3 regions of the Chelatococcus sp. XZ-Ab1 genome follow, and region 3 is predicted to be linked to each of the others. Evidence: predicted binding sites of a transcription regulator. Region 3 holds the regulator's gene; each other region holds the start of a gene.
The links. Region 3 encodes PhoB, which activates phosphate uptake and scavenging genes when phosphate is short. Its sites were predicted from a motif close to TGTCATNNANCTGTCAT; they were not measured.

Region 1 (6,551 bases), on a different contig from region 3:
TTGCCTTCGACGGCCATGCGACAGGTCCTTGAGTTCCGCTAAAGCGGACGGATGTTTGAAAGGTCGGACGCAATGTGGCCGACCGGAGACGGCGGATCAAGCGCGGACTGCATCCGGGCCGTCAACGTGTGGGTGATCAGTGCGTCGCGAGTGCTGCTGCCATGCCGGCGGCAAGCCCGGCCCAGGCACGACCGCTTTCCTGTGCGGCGGCGTAGCTCCGGGCGATCCGTCCGGCGAGCGGGCTCGTCGCAGCGATGTTGGCGAGGATATCGCCGGCCGCCTCGCGCGCCGCGTCGAGCACCGGCTTGGGGAACAGCGGCGTGCGCACGCCGTGCCGCTCGACGAGCACCTTGAGCGCCTCCCCATTGAGGCGCGCGGCGTCGGCGAGGGCCTCGGCATGTTCGGCGCGGCAGGCGTCACGGACGATAGCGCGCAGATCGTCGGTTAGGTCGTTCCACGCCTTGAGCGAAACGAGGCACTCGCCGGCACCGTTCGGCTTGTTGAAGCCCGGCGCGTAATAGAGCTGCGTGGCCCGGTGCAGCCCGAGCGCGAGGTCGCTCGACGGGGCGAGGAACTCGACCGCATCGATAGCCCCGGTCGACAGGCTGGTCGCGATCTCGCCGGGCGGCAGCGTCACGGGCGTCGCGCCGAGGCGGCGGAAGACCTCGCCGCCGAGGCCTTGGACGCGGATGCGCAGGCCGTTGAGGTCGTCGGGGCTGCCGATCGCCCTGCGGAACCAGCCGCCCATCGAGGGGCCGGTGTTGCCGGCGAGGAACGCGCGGACGCCGGATGGGGCATAGAGCTCGTCCCACAGCGCCTGACCGCCGCCGATCTCGATCCAGGCCAGATGCTCGATCGGCCCGAGACCGAAGGGCACGCTGGTGAAGAAGACGGCAGCCGGCATCTTGCCCTGCCAGTAGAAGGCGGCGGTATGGGCCATCTCCACCACGCCGCCCGCCACGGCGTCGAAGACCTCGAAGGCGGGCACGATCTCGCCGGCGGCGAAGACGTCAATCACGAGGCGTCCGCCGCTGGCGGCGCCGATGCGGTCGGCGAGGCGCTGGGCCGAGACACCGGGGCCGGGCAGGTTGCGCGGCCAGGAGGTGGCCATACGCCAGCGCCAGCGTGTCTCGGCCCGCACGACGGCCGGGACCGACAGGATGCCGGCGGCCGCAAGGCCGCTGCTGGCGAGGAACCGGCGGCGGTTGGTCCGCATGGCGTCGCTGTTGACCTTGCTCATGTCAGTTTACCCACCACTGGTGGAAGTGGTGGACGGGGCCGTGGCCGGCGCCGATGGCAAGCCGCTCGCTCGCCGCGATGGCCGCGCTGACATAGGCCTTGCCGCCGGCCACCGCTTCTTCGAGCGTCGCGCCACGGGCGAGCTGGGCGGCGATGGCGGAGGAGAGGGTGCAGCCGGTGCCGTGCGTGTTCTTGGTCGCCACGCGCGGTGCCGAGAAGCGGTGCACACCATCGGGCGTGACGAGAAGGTCGGTGCTGTCGGCGCCGTAGCCGTGGCCGCCCTTGACCAGCACGGCCTTCGGGCCGAGCGCCAGGATGCGCTCGCCCACGGCCTGCATCGCCGCCTCGTCGTGCGGCACCGGCATGTCGACGAGCGCGGCCGCCTCGGGCAGGTTGGGCGTGACGAGGAGGGCACGGGGCAGCAGCAGGCTGCGCAGGTTGTCGACGGCGGCCGGCGCCAGCAGTCTGTCGCCGCTCGTCGCCACCATGACGGGATCGACGACGATGCGCGTCGCGCCGTGGCGGTCGAGCCCCTCGGCGACGGCGGCAATGACGTCGGGCTGCGAAAGCATGCCGATCTTCACCGCGCGCACGAAAAGATCGGAGAAGACCGAATCGATCTGCTGCGCCACGAAGGCGGCGGGCACGTCGTGGATCGCCTGCACGCCGAGCGTGTTCTGCGCCGTCAACGCCGTGATCACGCTGGCGCCATAGACGCCGAGCGCCGAGAAGGTCTTGAGATCGGCCTGAATGCCGGCGCCGCCGCTCGAATCGGAGCCGGCGATGGTCACAGCGATCGCTGCCATGGTTCCGTGTTTCCTTCCCTCAGCGTCCGGCGTCGGTCGCGCCGCGAGCCGCAAGCGCCCCGTCGACGATGCCGCGCAGCTTGCGTGCTGCCGCCTCCACGTCCTCTCTCATGAAGAGGGCAGAGATCACGGCTATGCCGTCGGCGCCGGCGCCGATGACGGCGGAGGCGTTGGTCGCATCGATGCCGGCGATCGCGCCGACGGGCAGGCCGGGCCGTGTTCCGCGAGCGCTGTCGACGAGTCGCGCGAGACCGGCGAGGCCGACCGGCGGATCGGGATTGTCCTTGCTCCCGGTGGCGAAGACCCCGCCGATGCAGCCGTAGTCGACCGGCAGGGTGGCGAGCTCCCCGAGGTGAGCCTGCGTCTTCAGCGTGACGCCGATGATGGCCTGCGGACCGAGCAGGCGGCGGGCATCGGCGGCGTCCATGTCGTCCTGGCCGACATGGACGCCGTCCGCACCGGCAGCGAGCGCGACGTCGACCCGATCGTTGACGAGCAGCGGCACGCCGGTGCCTGCGAGGGCCGCCTTGATGGCGCGGGCGCGGGCGACGAGGTCGCGCGTGCCGGCGTGCTTATCGCGGTACTGGACGAGGGTAGCGCCGCCTGTGGCCGCCGCACGGGCGAGGTCGGCCAGGTTCCGGCCGCGCGTGCGCTCCGGATCGAGGATGGCATAGAGCCTGAGGTCGACCTTCATTGCTCGCACCTCAGCCGGGCGGCGATGGCCGCGTCGTCCAGCGCGTCGAGCGCATCGAGCAGCAGGGGCGGAAAGGTGCCGGGCCCGCCGGCCTTCTCGCCAGCGACCTCGGCGGCGATGCCCATGATGGCAAGCCCGGAGGCCGTGGCGAGAAGCGCGTCGTCGCTCACGGCGAGGCAGGCGGCGACCACAGCGGTGGCCGCGCAGCCCATGGCCGTGACCCGGGCCATCAGCCGGTGGCCGTTGGCGATGAAGATCGAGTGCCGCCCGTCGGTCACGATGTCCGTCGGCCCGGTCAGGGCGACGATGCAGCCGCGCTCGCGGGCAAGGTCGATGGCGCCCTTGCGGTCCGCGGGCCGGCGCGCCAGGGCCTCGAACTCGGCGGCGTTCGCGCGCAGCACCTTCGGCTTGCGGGCGAGAAGCTGCTGGGCGATGGCGAGGCGGCGGGGCGAGGCGTCGACGAACACCGGGTCGAGCAGCCAGGGCAGGGCCGCGTCCTCGGCCGCCGCGATGGCGAGCGGGATGGCGGCGCGGCGCTCCGTATCGAGGGTGCCGAGGTTGACGAGCAGCGCATCGGCGCGGCGCGTGAAGTCGGCGACCTCGTCGGCGACGACGGTCATGGACGGCACGGCACCGGCCGCGAGCAGCATGTTGGCGGTGAAGTTCTTCGCCACCGCATTGGTGATGGCATGGACACGCGGCTGCCGTCCGCGCAACCGCACGAGGATCTCGTGGGCGACATGGGCGGAGAAATCGCCGGATCGCATGGTCCTGTCCGTCCGCCCGGGCGGGGGCCCGTCGTTTCGCATCTCGCATTCCTCCGCCGGCACGACCCGGTTCAGGTTCGGTGGGTTGACGCATTGCGCCTCTCAGCCCGGCCTTATGGGCACCCCAAGGAGATCAGTGTGGCTTTAAGGCGGCTCGCCGTGCAATGCAAGCGCGGCTCAGGTGGCGCGCGGCGGGGCGGCGGCGTTGGCGCGGCGGCGCTCGAGGCCGAGGCGATGCTCGCGCCAGATGACGAAGAGGCCGGAGCCCATGACGATGGACGAGCCGATGATGACGGCCGGCACCGGCAGCTCGCCGAAGATGAACCAGCCGATGAGGATGGCCCAGATCATGGTGGTGTATTCGAACGGCGCGACCAGCGAGGCATCGGCATAGCGATAGCTCTGCGTCAGCAGGATCTGCCCGAGGCCGCCGAGAATGCCGATGCCGACGAGGATCGAGAACTCTGTGAAGGTCGGCGCATTCCAGCCGAGCACGATGGTGGACAGGCCGAGCAGCGTCGTCAGCATGGAGAAGTAGAAGACGACCGCGCCGGTCTTCTCTGTGCTGATGAGCCGGCGCACCTCCACCGTCGCGCCCGCGGCGCAGCAGGCCCCGACCAGCGCGAAGACGGCACCGATGGCCGCGCCGTCGCCAAAACCGTTGACGAGCACGCTCGACTGGAAATGCGGCGTGAGCATGATGAGCACGCCGACAAAGCCGACGGCGACCGCCGTCCAGCGATAGACCCGCACTGTTTCCTTCAGCACGAGCGCCGCGAGGATGACGACGATCAGCGGTGCCGTGTAGCCGATCGAGATGGCATCGGGCAGGGGCAGGAACGACAAGGCGAAGAAGCCGCAGAACATGCCCGTGGAGCCGATGACGCCGCGGCGGGCGTGGCCGAGGATGTTCTTCGTGCGTACCGCGTCGATCAACTCGCCGCGCCAGCCGAGCCACAGGAGGAGCGGCACCAGCGCGAAAGCGGAGCGGAAGAAGACCAGTTCCCCGGTCGGAAACGCCGTACTGACGAGCTTGATGCCCGCTGACATCAGGGTGAACGAAAGCGCCGAGAGGACTTTAAGGCCAATGCCTAGGAGGGGATTCACGACACTCTGCCGCCTTGGATACAGGCGTAACCAAACCACGAAACATCGGCTTGCCCAAGGCCCGCCGCGGCAAGCCTGTCATGCGCCGGGGGCACGGGAACGGAGCACGTCATCAAAGTGAGATGTGAATCGGCTCTTTAGGGTCAACGCGATCAGACGGACGGATCTGCCCCCGTGTCCCAAGAAAGCGACGCTGTCCGCGTCCGGACCTTGTTCATCTCGGACGTCCACCTCGGCACCAAGGGGTGCCAGGCGGAGCTGCTGATCGACTTCCTGCGCCACTATGATGCCGACACGGTCTTCCTCGTCGGCGACATCATCGACGGTTGGCGGCTGAAGTCGGGCTGGTACTGGCCGCAGGCCCACAACGACGTGGTGCAGAAGCTGCTGCGCAAGGTGCGCAAGGGGGCGCGCCTCATCTATGTGCCCGGCAACCACGACGAGTTCCTGCGCGACTATGTGGGCAGCAATTTCGGTGGCATCGACATCGTCGAACACGCCATCCACGAGACGGCGGACGGCAAGCGCTATCTCGTCATCCACGGCGATCACTTCGACCTTGTGGTGCGCCACGCCAAGTGGCTCGCGCTTCTTGGGGACTGGGCCTACGGCGCGGCGCTGACGATCAATACCTATCTCAACGTCGTCAGGCGGCGGCTCGGTCTGACCTATTGGTCCTTGTCTGCCTGGGCCAAGCTCAGGGTCAAGAATGCCGTGAACTACATCGGCCGCTTCGAGGAACTGCTCGCCTCGGAAGCGCGGCGGTACGAGGTGGACGGCGTCATCTGCGGTCACATCCACCATGCCGCGATGCACGAGGATTTCGGCGTGAGCTACATCAATACCGGAGACTGGGTGGAATCCTGCACCGCGCTTGTCGAGCATTACGACGGGAGCCTCGAGATCCTCAACTGGGCCGGACGCATGCCGCAGCGCGCTGCCATGGCGGGCGAACCGGTTGCCGACCAGCCCCCACGCGCCGCGAAGGCGGCCAGGGTGGCGGCATGATGCGCGTCGTCATCGCCAGCGACGCCTGGCGTCCGCAGGTCAACGGCGTGGTGCGCTCGCTGGAGAACGTGGCGGCCCATGCCTGTTCGCTCGGCGCGGACGTGCATTTCGTCACGCCCGACGCCTTCAGGACCGTGCCCCTGCCGTCCTACGGCGAAATCCGACTGGCACTCGCCGGCACCCGCCGGATGCGTCGCATGCTCGCCGAACTGAAGCCGGATTTCGTCCATATCGCGACGGAGGGGCCGATCGGGCTCGCCATGCGGCGCGTGTGCCTCGCCGAGGGCCGTGGCTTCACGACAAGCTATCACACACGTTTTCCGGAATATCTGTCGGCGCGCCTGCCGGTGCCCGAGCGCTGGGGCTACGCCGCCCTGCGACGCTTCCACAACGCCGGCGCGGGCGTCATGGTGAGCACGCCGACGCTGGCGCGGGAGCTCGGCGCGCGCGGCTTCGCCAATATCATGCGCTGGTCGCGCGGCGTCGACGCCGACCTGTTTCGCCCCAGGGCGGATGCACGTGGCGCGCTCGGCGTGCCAGCGCCGGTCTTCCTCTATGTCGGCCGCGTCGCAGTGGAAAAGAACCTAGAGGCCTTCCTCAAGCTCGACCTGCCGGGCACGAAGGTGGTGGTGGGCGACGGGCCGGCGCGCGCCCGCCTGCAACAGAGCTTCCCGCAGGCGCGCTTCTTCGGCACGCTGACGGGTGAGACGCTGGCGGAGGTCTATGCCGCGAGCGACGTCTTCGTCTTCCCGAGCCTGACCGACACGTTCGGCATCGTGCTGCTGGAGGCACTGGCCAGCGGGTTGCCTGTCGCCGCTTTCCCCGTCACCGGCCCGCTCGACGTGGTGGGGGGCACCGGCTGCGGGGTCCTCGACATGGACCTGCGCACCGCAGCGCTCGCGGCGCTCGACATCGACCGCAGCCTCTGCC
Region 2 (6,551 bases), on a different contig from region 3:
GTCCTGCGGGCGGACAAGACCAGCCCCCATTCGAGTGACAGGGACCCACGATGAAGCGTCTATTCACCCATCTTCTGGCGACGGCGGCCATGGCGCTCGTTGCCGGCGCTGCCAGCGCGCAGGACAAGCTCAAGGTCGGCTTCATCTATGTGGGGCCGGTCGGTGACCACGGCTGGAGCTACCAGCACGATGTCGGCCGCAAGGCCATCGAGAAGGCGCTCGGCGACAAGGTCGAGACGAGCTACGTCGAGAGCGTGCCGGAGGCCGATTCAGAGCGCGCCATCGAGCAGCTCGCCCGCACCGGCCACAAGCTCATCTTCACCACCTCCTTCGGCTACATGGAGCCGACGCTCAAGGTGGCGAAGAAATATCCGGGCGTGAAGTTCGAGCACGCCACCGGCATCAAGCGCGCCGACAATGTGTCCACCTATGCGGCGAAGTTCCATGAGGGCCGCTATGTCATCGGCCAGATCGCGGCCAGGATGTCGAAGACGGGCGTCATCGGCTATGTCGGCGCCTATCCGATCCCCGAGGTCGTCGCCGGCATCAACGCCTATTTCCTCGGCGCCCAGTCGGTGCGGCCGGACATCAAGATCAAGGTGGTCTGGGCCAATTCCTGGTATGATCCGGGCAAGGAGGCGGACGCCGCCAAGGCGCTGCTCGACCAGGGCGTCGACGTGATGGCCCAGCACACCGACAGCCCGGCGCCCCTGCAGGCGGCCGAGGCGCGCGGCCATTTCGGCTTCGGCCAGGCGTCGGACATGATTCGCTTCGCGCCCAAGACGCAGCTGACCGCGATCGTCGACAACTGGAACGACTATTACGTCGCCCGCACCAAGGCCGTGCTCGACGGCACCTGGAAGTCCGAGGACACCTGGGGTGGCCTCGACAGCGGCATGGTGAAGATGGCGCCCTACACCAACATGCCGGATGATGTGAAGAAGATGGCCGAGGAGACGGAGGAGGCGATCCGTTCCGGCAAGCTCAATCCTTTCAAGTGCCCCGTATTCAGGCAGGACGGCAGCGAGGTGGAGTGCAAGGGTGGCGCGGCTCTATCAGACGAGCAGGTGCTCGGCATGAATTTCTATGTGAAGGGTATCGAGGACAAGCTGCCGCAGTAGACGGCGGCAGGGACTGCAGGCGGAACGGCCGGCGCAAAGGCGCCGGCCGTTTGCGTCTTAACGGAGCACTCAGCCGGCGATCTTGCCGCCGCCCCGCTTCGTGATGGCGACAATCGACGGGCGAGGCGGCATGCCGTCCTGGAAATCCGGCCACCGCGTCGCCGGATCGTCGAAGGTCGAGATGCGGCCGAAGGCCGACCAGTCCTTGCCATCGTCGCCGGGGTGCTGCACGGCGACAAAGAAGGTGGTGAGGTCCGGCGTCGGCATGGGGCCGCAGAGCTCCGCACCCGCCGGGCAACGGAAGAACAGCTTGGAGGTGCCGCGCGCCGCGCCTTCCGTGTCGAGAGCGAAAAGCCCGTCGGTGCGGCCTGTGCTCTTTTCGGACATGCCGTCCGTCGACACCCACAGGCGCCCCTCGCTGTCGATGGCGCAGTTGTCCGGCATGCCGAACCAGCCGTCCTTGCTCGTCGCCGAGGAGAATGTGGCGCCGACGTCGGCGATCGAGGGGTCGCCACATTTGACGAGGATTTCCCAGGTGAACTTGCGCGCCGCATGATCGCCGCCCTCCGGCAGCATCTCGATGATGTGGCCGAACTCGTTGTTGGCGCGCGGATTGGCGGCGTCGACCTGTTCGGCCTTGCGGCGCGCGTTGTTGGTCAGCATCACATAGACCTTGTCGGTCTGCGGATTGGCCTCGACGTCCTCCGGCCGGTCCATCTTGGTGGCGCCGAGGAGATCGGCGGCGCGGCGCGCCTCGATGACGACATCGGCCTGGCTGGCAAAGCCGTTTGCCGCCGTCAGCGGCCCCTCGCCGAAGACGAGCGGCAGCCATTCGCCAGTGCCGTCGGCGTCATAGCGGGCGACATGCAGCGTGCCCCTGTCGAGCAGGTCCATGTTGGCGGCGCGGTCGGCCGGATCGACCCGGCCTTCGGTGACGAACTTGTAGACGTAGTCGAAGCGCTCGTCGTCGCCCTGGTAGACGACGAAGCGTCGGTCCTTGTTGACGATGTTCGCCGCGCCCTCGTGCTTGAAGCGGCCCATGGCCGTGCGCTTCTTCGGCACCGAGGTGGGGTCGAGCGGGTCGATCTCCACCACCCAGCCGAAGCGGTTCGATTCGTTCGGCTCCTTGGCGAGGTCGAAGCGGTCGTAGTGCTGGCCCCAGTTGTAGGAATTGCCGGGCACGCCGTAGCGCTTCAGCGCCGCCTCCTCGGGGTGGCCGTCGGCCTTGCCCCAGAAGTAGCCGTTGAAGTTCTCCTCGCACGTCAGCCACGTGCCCCAGGGCGTGATGCCGCCGGCGCAGTTGTTGAGCATGCCGCGCACCTTGCGCCCCTCGGCATCGTAGGAGGTCTTCATGCGCTCGGCGCCGGCGGCCGGGCCGGTGATCTCCATTTCCGTCTCGGCGGTAATGCGGCGCGCATATTTCGAATCCGGCACCACCTGCCACTTGCCGTTCACCTTGCGGACTTCGATGACCGAGCCGCCGTGCGCCATCATCTCGATGTCGACGAGCGCCTTCGTCATGTCCTTGAAACGGACGTCCTTGGTGTGCTGGGGCGGGATGCCCGGAAACATCAGCTCCTCGTTGGTGTATTCGTGGTTCACGACGAGGAGGCCGTGCGCCGACGGGTCGGCGGCGCCGGGCAGGGGGATGTAGCCGAGGAAGTCGTTATTGTAGCCGAACTGCCCGGCCTGCGCCTCGGCGCTCTGGCTCTTCGGATCGAACGCCGGCGCGCCGGGCAGCACGGGGTCGCCCCAGCGGATGAGAATGTCGGCGTCATGGCCCTCGGCGACATGATGCCGCTCGTCGACACCCGCCGCCGGCTCCTTGAAGCGGAAGGCCGATGCGTCGGTCTCGGCGCGCGCCTTTTCGGCCGTGGCGAGCGCCAGCGGCGAGACGGTGGCCGAAATGGCGGTGACGGCCAGCGCCCCGCGCATCAGGTCGCGGCGGCTGAAGCGCCGGGCGATGATCTCGCCCATGCTGGGATTGTCGCTCGTGTTGCGGCCGAGGTTCTCTGATTCCTCGTAAGCCTGGGAGCGAGTCAGCTCAGCGTCGGTCATCCTGGGATCCCCCGATGGAAAATCAGCCGCTCACAGTTAGGGCCGGGGCATGTCCGATGGATGACACTACGTCCCGCGATCGACTGTAACCGATGACGCCCGCAGACGACGTTTCTCCATCGGCCATGGCGCCTGCGAGACCCAGGCCACGGTGGAGAAGGACCCTGAAACGAAACAGCCGGGGCCCGAAGACCCCGGCTGCCATATTCCGGTGCGGGCGGCCGGAAGGGCCCCCCGCGCTGCATCAGACCGAGTAGTACATGTCGAACTCGACCGGGTGCGGCGTGTGCTCGAAGCGGATGACGTCCTGCATCTTGAGTTCGATATAGGCGTCGATGAAGTCGTCGCTGAACACGCCGCCGGCCTTGAGGAAGGCGCGGTCCTTGTCGAGGGACTGCAGCGCCTCGCGCAGGCTGGCGCAGACGGTCGGGATCTTCTTCAGCTCGCGCGGCGGCAGGTCGTAGAGATCCTTGTCCATCGCCGAGCCGGGGTCGATCTTGTTCAGGATGCCGTCGAGGCCGGCCATGAGCAGGGCCGCGAAACCGAGGTAGGGGTTCGCCGTCGGGTCGGGGAAACGCACCTCGACGCGCTTGGCCTTCGGCGAGTTCGTCCACGGAATGCGGCAGGAGGCCGAGCGGTTGCGCGAGGAGTAGGCGAGCAGCACCGGCGCCTCGAAGCCCGGGACCAGACGCTTGTAGGAGTTGGTCGACGGGTTGGTGAAGGCGTTGATGGCCTTGGCGTGCTTGATGATGCCGCCGATGTACCACAGGCATTCCTGGCTGAGGTCGGCATACTTGTTGCCGGCGAACAGCGGCTTGCCGCCCTTCCAGATCGACTGGTGCACGTGCATGCCCGAGCCGTTGTCGCCATAGACCGGCTTCGGCATGAAAGTGGCCGACTTGCCGTAGCTCTGGGCCACGTTGTGGATGCAGTACTTGTAGACCTGCATCTGGTCGGCCATCAGCGTCAGCGTGTCGAACTTCATGCCGAGCTCGTGCTGGGCCGAGGCGACCTCATGGTGGTGCTTCTCGACCTTGACGCCCATGGCAGCCATGGCCGCGAGCATCTCGCCACGCATGTCCTGTCCGGAATCGAGCGGCGGCACGGGGAAGTAGCCGCCCTTCGTCGGGATGCGGTGGCCGAGGTTGCCGCCCTCATAGTCCGTGTCGCCGTTGATCGGCAGCTCCGCCGCATCGAGCTTGAAGCCCGTGTTATAAGGGGTGGCCGTGAACTTGACGTCGTCGAAGACGAAGAACTCCGCCTCGGGGCCGACATAGATCGTGTCGCCGATGCCGGTCGACTGCAGGAAGGCCTCGGCCTTCTTGGCGATGCCGCGCGGGTCGCGGTTGTAGGCCTCGCCCGTGGTCGGCTCGAGAACGTCGCAGACGATGGAGAGCGTCGCGGCCGAGAAGAATGGATCGACGGTGGCGGTGGCCGGGTCCGGCATGAGGAGCATGTCGGATTCGTTGATGGCCTTCCAGCCGGCGATCGAAGAGCCGTCGAACATCGTGCCTTCGGCGAAGATGTCTTCGTCGATCATCGACACATCGAAGGTGACGTGCTGCCACTTGCCACGCGGATCGGTAAAGCGGAAGTCGACATACTTGATGTCTTCGTCCTTGATCAGCTTGAGCACGTCCTTAGCGCTCTTCATCATTATCATCCTCTAGTGGAACTGGCCGTCTGCGGCCCGTGGGGTGGCGTAGGTCGGATCAAATCGCGTCCGTGCCGGTCTCGCCGGTGCGGATGCGGATGACCTCCTCGACCGTGGATACAAAAATCTTGCCATCTCCGATCCGGCCCGTCTGGGCCGCCTTGCGGATGGCCTCGACCGCCCGGTCGACCATCTCGTCGGCAAGAACGATCTCGATCTTCACCTTGGGCAGAAAGTCGACGACGTATTCCGCCCCGCGGTAGAGCTCGGTATGGCCCTTCTGGCGGCCGAAACCCTTGGCTTCGATGACGGTGATACCCTGCAGGCCGACGTCCTGAAGCGCCTCCTTCACCTCGTCGAGCTTGAAGGGTTTGATGATCGCTTCGATCTTCTTCATGCCGTGCAGCCTCCGCAGGATCAGTCAGTGCAAACAGCTCGTGTGGCTCTTACCATCAAAGCCGATCGGCCTGCCACGGGGAATTGGCCGCTCCCTGCCACGCAATGTTGCAGCCAGACGACATTTGGAGGCTAAAAATTGTGCAGATGCTACTTTTTTCATCGACCCCGGCGAGGGGGCTGCCATCGCAGCGGCAGAATGCCCGATGCTTGAGCTCATGACCTGCGCCGAGATGGCTGCGGCGGATGGGCGCACCATAGCCGGTGGCACGCCGGGCATCGTGCTGATGGAACGGGCGGGGCAGGCGGTGGCCGAGCGGGTGCTCGCCGGGGTGGCAGGACCCCAGCGCATCGCCGTTCTCTGCGGGCCCGGCAACAATGGCGGCGACGGCTTCGTCGTCGCGCGCCTGCTCGCGGCGGCGGGCCACGATGTGGCCGTCCACGCCCTCGTGCCGCCGGACCGGCTGACGGGTGACGCCGCCGAGGCGGCCCGCGGCTGGCAAGGCGAGGTCCTGCCGCTCGCGGGCTGGCGTGCCGACGGTGTCGATATCATCGTCGACGCCATCTTCGGCGCCGGGCTCGCGCGCGATATCGCCGCGCCGCTCGATGCGGTGATCGCGGCAGTGAATGCCGCCAGCGCCCAGGTCGTCGCGGTCGACGTGCCCTCCGGCATCGACGGCGACACCGGCACCGTGCGGGGCTGCGCCGTCAGGGCTGACGAGACGGTGACTTTCGCCCGGCGCAAGCCCGGCCATCTGCTGCTGCCGGGACGCGAACATTGTGGCCGCGTGCATGTTGCGGACATCGGCATCGCCGACGCGACGGTGGCCGCGCTCGATGTGCGGACGGCCGCGAACGCTCCCGGCCTCTGGCGGGACAAGCTGCCGCGCCCGGATGCGGCGGGTCATAAATACAAGCGCGGCCATCTCGTCGTCGCCTCCGGCGGGCCGGCGCGGACGGGCGCGGCGCGCCTTGCCGCGCGAGCCGGCCTGAGGGCCGGGGCCGGGCTCGTGACCGTCGCCTCGCCGCCGGCGGCCGTCGCCATCAATGCGGGGCATCTGACCGCCATCATGGTGCGCGCCGTCGATGGTGCCGAACAGCTCGCCGACCTGCTGACAGATGCGCGCTTCTCGGCGCTCGTTCTCGGTCCGGCGCTGGGCATTGGCGAGGAGACGCGCCGTATGGTCGAGGTGGCCGCCGCCGCGCGCCGGCACCTCGTGCTCGATGCGGATGCGCTGACGAGCTTTTCGAACAATCTCGCCGGCCTGTGGCAGGTGGTGACCTCCGCTGCGCCGGCTGGCGTCGTGCTGACGCCGCACGAG
Region 3 (6,551 bases):
AGCCGGAGCAGGCGGGTATTCTCGGAGCTCTCATCGGCTCGGCGCTGACCATGCTGGTGACGCTGGTCCTGTGCCTGCCGATCGGCGTCGGTGCCGCCGTCTATCTCGAGGAATTCGCGCCGAAGAACCGGCTGACGGACCTCATCGAGGTCAACATCAACAATCTCGCGGCGGTGCCCTCGATCGTCTTCGGTCTGCTCGGCCTTGCGATGTTCCTCAACTTCTTCGGCCTGCCGCGCTCGGCGCCACTCGTCGGTGGTCTCGTCCTCGCTCTCCTGGTGCTGCCGACGATCATCATCGCGAGCCGCGCCGCCCTGAAGTCGGTGCCGCCGTCGATCCGCGAGGCGGCGCTCGGCATCGGCGCCTCGCACCAGCAGGCGGTGTTCCACCACGTGCTGCCGCTCGCCATGCCCGGCATCATGACCGGCACCATCATCGGCATGGCGCATGCGCTGGGGGAAACCGCGCCGCTGCTCCTCATCGGCATGGTCGCCTTCATCGTCGACGTACCGGGCTCAATCACCGATGCGGCGACGGCGCTGCCCGTACAGATCTACCTGTGGTCGGACCTGCCGGAGCCGCTGTTCCAGGCCAAGACCGCCGCCGCCATCCTGGTTCTGCTCGCTTTCCTCTTTATCATGAACGGTCTCGCCATCCTGCTGCGCCGCCGCTTCGAGCGCCGCTGGTGAGCCGCGTCGCGGGCCGAAGGGAGTTCTCAATGATGACGACGATGCCGAACATCGAGCTGGCGAAGGCCACGGTGGCCGAAGTCGCGGACGAGGCAGCGACGAAGGTCGTGGCCCGCGAGGTCAACGTCTATTACGCCGACAAGCACGCCTTGCACGATGTCTCGATTGACATTCCTGAGAAGGCGGTCACCGCCTTCATCGGCCCGTCCGGCTGCGGCAAGTCCACCTTCCTACGCTGCATCAACCGGATGAACGACACGATACCGATCTGCCGCGTCAGCGGCCGCATCGAGATCGACGGCAGCGACATCTATGACCGGAATCTCGACCCGGTGCAGTTGCGGGCGAAGGTCGGCATGGTGTTCCAGAAGCCGAACCCCTTCCCCAAGTCGATCTACGAGAACGTCGCCTACGGGCCGCGCATCCACGGGCTCACGAGCTCCAAGGCCGACCTCGACGAGGTCGTCACCATGAGCCTCAAGCGCGCCGGTCTCTATGAGGAGGTGAAGGACCGTCTCGCCTCGCCGGGCACCGGCCTCTCCGGCGGCCAGCAGCAGCGCCTGTGCATCGCCCGTGCCATCGCCGTCAATCCCGAGGTCATCCTCATGGACGAGCCGTGTTCGGCGCTTGATCCCATCGCCACGGCAAAGATCGAGGAGTTGATCGACGAATTGCGCGAGAACTACACCATCGTCATCGTCACGCACTCGATGCAGCAGGCGGCGCGCGTCTCGCAGCGCACGGCGTTCTTCCACCTCGGCAAGCTCGTGGAAGAGGGGCCGACGGAGCAGATCTTCACGGCGCCGCAGGACAAGCGGACGCAAGACTACATCACTGGGCGCTTCGGCTGAGGCTGCCGCAGCAACAAGGATTGCCGACGATGACCGATCATATCGTCAGCTCGTACGACGTCGAGCTCGATACCCTGCGCAGCAAGATCGCCGAGATGGGTGGCATCGCCGAGAAGATGCTGGGCGATGCGACGATAGCCCTCGTGCGGCGCGATGCAGCCCTCGCCCAGGCGGTCATCGCCGTTGACGAGCGGCTCGATGCCCTGCAACACGACGTCGAGGAACGCGCCGTGCTCACCATCGCCAAGCGCCAGCCGATGGCGGTCGACCTGCGCGAGATCGTCTCCGCCATCCGCGTGGCGGGCGATATCGAGCGCGTCGGCGACCTCGCCAAGAACACCGCCAAGCGTGTCGTCGCCATCAGCAACGAGATGCAGCCGCAGAAGATCGTCGGTGGCGTGCAGCACATGAGCGACCTCGTGCAGGCCCAGCTCAAGGATGTGCTCGACGCCTATGCGCAGAAGGACACGGCCCGCGCGCTCGACGTGTGGCAGCGCGACGATCGCATCGACGCGCTCTACACCTCGATCTTCCGCGAACTGCTGACCTACATGATGGAAGACCCGCGCAACATCAGCTTCTGCACGCATCTCCTGTTCCTCGCCAAGAACATCGAGCGCATCGGCGACCACACCACCAACATCGCCGAGACCATCCACTATCTTGTCACCGGAAAGCCGCTCGCCGCCGAACGGCCGAAGAGCGACGACTCGAGCTTCACCACCGTGCCGGTCTCCGGCCGGCAGTAAGTGTCGATCACGCGCCAGCGTCCACCACGGAAGGACCGATGGGACCCCGTATCCTCATCGTCGAAGACGAAGAGCCGCTCACACTCCTCCTGCGCTACAACCTCGAGGCCGAAGGCTATACCGTCGATGCCGTCGCGCGCGGTGACGAGGCCGAGGTGCGCCTGCGCGAGCAGGTCCCGGACCTCGTGCTGCTCGACTGGATGCTGCCGGGACTGTCCGGCATCGAGCTATGCCGGCGCTTGCGTGCCCGCCGGGAAACGGAACGGCTGCCCGTCATCATGCTCACCGCCCGGGGCGAGGAGGGCGAGCGCGTGCGCGGTCTCGCGACCGGCGCGGACGATTACGTCGTCAAGCCCTTCTCCGTACCGGAGCTCCTGGCGCGCGTGCGTGCCCTGCTGCGCCGCGCCAAGCCGGGCCATGTGGCCACCGTGCTCACCGCCGGCGATATCGAGCTCGACCGCGAGACCCGGCGCGTACGCCGTTCTGGCCGCGAGCTTCACCTCGGCCCCACCGAGTTCAAGCTGCTCGAGTTCCTGATGCAGAGCCCCGGCCGTGTCTTCACGCGCGAGCAGTTGCTCGACGGCGTCTGGGGCCACGACGTCTATATCGACGAGCGCACGGTGGACGTGCATGTCGGACGCCTGCGCAAAGCCATCAACCGGGCCCGCAAGCCGGACCCGATCCGCACGGTGCGCGGCGCCGGCTATTCCTTCGACGAGACCTTTTCGCACGCGGAGTGAAGCGCGATGCTGCCGCCATCCCCCGGTGCGGCCAGCAAAGAGGCCGGAGCGGCCCGCTCCGGCCTCTTTGCTGGCCGCTTCTGTCCCCGGTCAGGAGCGCATCACCTTCTTCTCGCGCCGACGGTCCGCCGCCGGCTGGTAGGCGATGCGCGCATGGTGCGCGCAATAGGGCATGCCGAGGAGGGAGCGCGCGCCGCAGAAGCGGAAGTCCGGCGTCGTCGGGTCACCCATCGGCCAGCGGCACATGGCTTCCCGCAGCTCCATGATGGTCACGCGCTCGCTCAGCGGCACGACCACCTCGTCCTGGGGCTGGAACTGTTCCTGCGGCACCGCCTCGGTCTCGAGCTCGGGCGCCGCGGCGAGGGCTGTGTTGCCGCGCACGACGGTCTGGCCCGATGGCTGCGTCATAGGATGGCTCGGGCTGCGTGTGTGCGCGGCCTTCCGCGGCCGGGAGGCCGCCGGTGCCGCCGACTTGGCGCGGCCGGAAAGCCCGAGGCGATGCACCTTGCCGATGACGGCATTGCGCGTCACGCCGCCGAGCTCAGCGGCGATCTGGCTGGCGCTAAGGCCTTCGGTCCAGAGCTTGCGCAGCAGCTCCACCCGCTCGTCGCTCCAGGTATTGCTCTGATCGCTCATCGCTCTCTCCGCCCGGCTCGTTCCGGCGCGCGCAAGGGGAGCGCGAAAGAGGCTCTCGCCTCGTCGCATCCTGCTGCAGGTAGCGCCGATAGGGAATTGGCCACACGATATGTCGTGGTCTGTGGCTCGGAAGCTACAATATGAGGGAAGGCACGAGCAAGGCTTCGCGCCGGCCGATCTGCGTTTTCCCCAAGATCGTGACAGCAATCGGGCGCCGGCTGATCGATCGTATCAATGCGATTGAATTGACAGTCCCTGTGACCCATCTAAAATTGTGGACGGTGCCGCCCCTGCCCGGGCGGCACTTTGATTTTCGGGAAAATCCGAGGCGTCCGGCGGCAGGCCGGCGCCTCATCGCGGAGACGAGAGACGTGACTTCGCCGCTTCTGCAGACCTATGCGCGGGCCGACATCGAATTCGAGAAGGGCGAGGGCGCGTGGCTCGTGACGCGAAGCGGCGAGCGATACCTCGATTTCGGCGCCGGCATCGCTGTCAACGCCCTCGGCCATTGCCATCCGCATCTCGTCGAGGCGTTGACCGCGCAGGCCGGCAAGCTCTGGCACACGTCGAACCTCGTGCGCATCCCCGAGGGCGAGCGGCTCGCCCAGCGGCTGGTCGATGCGACTTTCGCCGACAATGTCTTCTTCACCAATTCCGGCGCCGAGGCGCTGGAATGCGCCATCAAGATGGCCCGGCGCTACCATTCGTCCAAGGGCCAGCCCGAGCGCTTCCACATCGTCACCTTCGAGGGCGCCTTCCACGGCCGCACGCTGGCGACCATCGCCGCCGGCGGCCAGAAGAAATATCTCGAGGGCTTCGGCCCCAAGGTCGAAGGCTTCGACCAGGTCGCCTTCGGCGACTGGGAGGCGCTCGAGGCCGTCGTCGGCCCGCAGACCGGCGCCATCCTCATCGAGCCGATCCAGGGCGAGGGCGGCATCCGCGCCGTCGCGCCCGAGGCGTTGCGCCGCCTGCGCAAATTCTGCGACGAGCGGGGCCTCCTCCTCATCCTCGACGAGGTGCAGAGCGGCGTCGGCCGCACGGGCAAGCTCTTCGCGCACGAATGGGCCGGCATCACGCCGGACATCATGGCGGTGGCCAAGGGCATCGGCGGCGGCTTCCCCATGGGTGCCTGCCTCGCCACCGCCGAGGCGGCGAGCGGCATGACCTATGGCGTTCACGGCACAACCTTCGGCGGCAATCCGCTCGCCATGGCGGTCGGAAATGCGGTGCTCGACGTGGTGCTGGCGCCCGGCTTCCTCGATCAGGTGGCGCGGACCGGCCTGCTCCTCAAGCAGCGCCTTGCCGCGCTCAAGGACAGGCATCCTGGTGTCATCGCCGAGGTGCGCGGCGAGGGGCTGATGCTCGGCCTCAAGTTGGCCGTGCCGAATACGGAATTCGTCGATGCGGCGCGGGCCAACAGGCTCATCGTCATCGGCGCCGGCGATAACGTGGTGCGGCTGCTGCCGCCGCTCACCATCGGCGAGGCCGAGGTGAGCGAGGCGCTGGAACGCCTGGAGGCGACCGCCGCGGCCGTCGAGGCCGCCCGCTCGGTCGAGAAGGGAGCGGCGTGATGAGCGGCTCCGTGCGCCACTTCCTCGACCTCACCGATTTCACGCAAGACGACCTGCGCCAGGTGCTCGACGCCAGCGCCGCGCTGAAGGCCGGGCGCCGCAAAGGCCAGCCGCCGAAGGAGAAGCCGCTCGCCGGCAAGGTGCTGGCCATGATCTTCGACAAGCCGTCGACGCGCACGCGCGTCTCCTTCGACCTCGCCATGCGCGAACTCGGTGGCGAGCCCCTGATGCTGACGGGCAAGGAGATGCAGCTTGGCCGCGGCGAGACCATCGCCGATACGGCGCGCGTTCTGTCGCGCTATGTCGATGCCATCATGATCCGCATCCTCGATCACGAGGCGATGCTGGAGCTCGCCCGCCATGCCGACGTGCCGGTGATCAACGGGCTGACGAAGCGTTCGCATCCCTGCCAGATCATGGCCGACGTGCTGACCTTTGAAGAGCATCGCGGCCCGATCACGGGCCGCACGGTCGCCTGGTCGGGTGATGCCAACAACGTGCTCGCCTCCTGGGTGCACGCCGCGGCGCGGCTCGATTTCACGCTCAACATCGCGAGCCCGCCGGAGCTCGCCCCGCCCGAGGAGGTCATCGCCTTCGCCCGGCGGGAGGGCGCGCGCGTCAATGTCACGAGCGACCCCTTCGCAGCAGTGGAGGGGGCCGATGCGGTAGTCACCGACTGCTGGGTGTCCATGGGTGACGAGGACGAAGGCCGCCGCCACAACCTGCTGAGGCCCTATCAGGTCAACGGCAAGCTGATGGCCGCTGCCGCCAGGGATGCCATTTTCATGCACTGCCTGCCGGCGCACCGCGGCGAGGAGGTGACGGACGAGGTGATGGACGGGCCGGCTTCGGTCGTCTTCGACGAGGCGGAGAACCGCCTCCATGCACAAAAGGGTATTCTGGCTTGGTGTCTGGGAGCAATCGCGTAATGGACATGGCTGCGCCGCCGGCCGGCGACGACCGCGTCTTGCCCTTCGCGGTGGAGGGGCTCGACGTGCGCGGCCGCGTCGCCAGCCTCGGGACGAGCGTCGACACGATCATCGCACGCCACGACTATCCCCCCCCTGTCTCGCGCGTGGTCGGCGAAGCCTTAGTGCTGACGGCGCTGCTCGGTTCGGCTCTCAAGCTCGATGGCCGCTTCCAGCTGCAGACGCGCAGCGACGGGCCGGTCGACATGGTCATCGTCGATTTCGACGCGCCGGGCCGGCTGCGCGCCTGCGCCCGCTTCGATGCCGCGCGCCTCGAGGCGGCTATCGCCGCGCGCGCGACGGCGACGGGAGACCTCATCGGCCACGGCCATCTTGCCCTCACCATC

Region 1: the regulator PhoB is predicted to act here: its motif matches at 4,721-4,737, upstream of P2T65_RS02660 (UDP-2,3-diacylglucosamine diphosphatase).
Region 2: the regulator PhoB is predicted to act here: its motif matches at 3,229-3,245, upstream of P2T65_RS15905 (PhoX family phosphatase).

The regions. Positions count from the first base shown of each region.
Region 1 covers NZ_JARKII010000001.1:544,501-551,051, forward strand. Annotated here, with positions in the region: gene P2T65_RS02630 (XRE family transcriptional regulator) at 1-17, opposite strand, end outside; gene P2T65_RS02635 (TRAP transporter substrate-binding protein) at 137-1,240, opposite strand; gene thiD (bifunctional hydroxymethylpyrimidine kinase/phosphomethylpyrimidine kinase) at 1,242-2,045, opposite strand; gene thiE (thiamine phosphate synthase) at 2,065-2,739, opposite strand; gene thiM (hydroxyethylthiazole kinase) at 2,736-3,506, opposite strand; TPP riboswitch at 3,537-3,643, opposite strand; gene P2T65_RS02655 (DMT family transporter) at 3,684-4,652, opposite strand; gene P2T65_RS02660 (UDP-2,3-diacylglucosamine diphosphatase) at 4,788-5,621, shown strand; gene P2T65_RS02665 (glycosyltransferase family 1 protein) at 5,621-6,551, shown strand, end outside.
Region 2 covers NZ_JARKII010000010.1:163,080-169,630, forward strand. Annotated here, with positions in the region: gene P2T65_RS15900 (BMP family ABC transporter substrate-binding protein) at 51-1,121, shown strand; gene P2T65_RS15905 (PhoX family phosphatase) at 1,191-3,179, opposite strand; gene glnA (type I glutamate--ammonia ligase) at 3,424-4,833, opposite strand; gene P2T65_RS15915 (P-II family nitrogen regulator) at 4,892-5,230, opposite strand; gene P2T65_RS15920 (NAD(P)H-hydrate dehydratase) at 5,436-6,551, shown strand, end outside.
Region 3 covers NZ_JARKII010000007.1:169,758-176,308, forward strand. Annotated here, with positions in the region: gene pstA (phosphate ABC transporter permease PstA) at 1-689, shown strand, start outside; gene pstB (phosphate ABC transporter ATP-binding protein PstB) at 731-1,540, shown strand; gene phoU (phosphate signaling complex protein PhoU) at 1,570-2,289, shown strand; gene phoB (phosphate regulon transcriptional regulator PhoB) at 2,328-3,029, shown strand; gene P2T65_RS12295 (GcrA family cell cycle regulator) at 3,120-3,665, opposite strand; gene P2T65_RS12300 (aspartate aminotransferase family protein) at 4,037-5,236, shown strand; gene argF (ornithine carbamoyltransferase) at 5,236-6,165, shown strand; gene P2T65_RS12310 (Hsp33 family molecular chaperone) at 6,165-6,551, shown strand, end outside.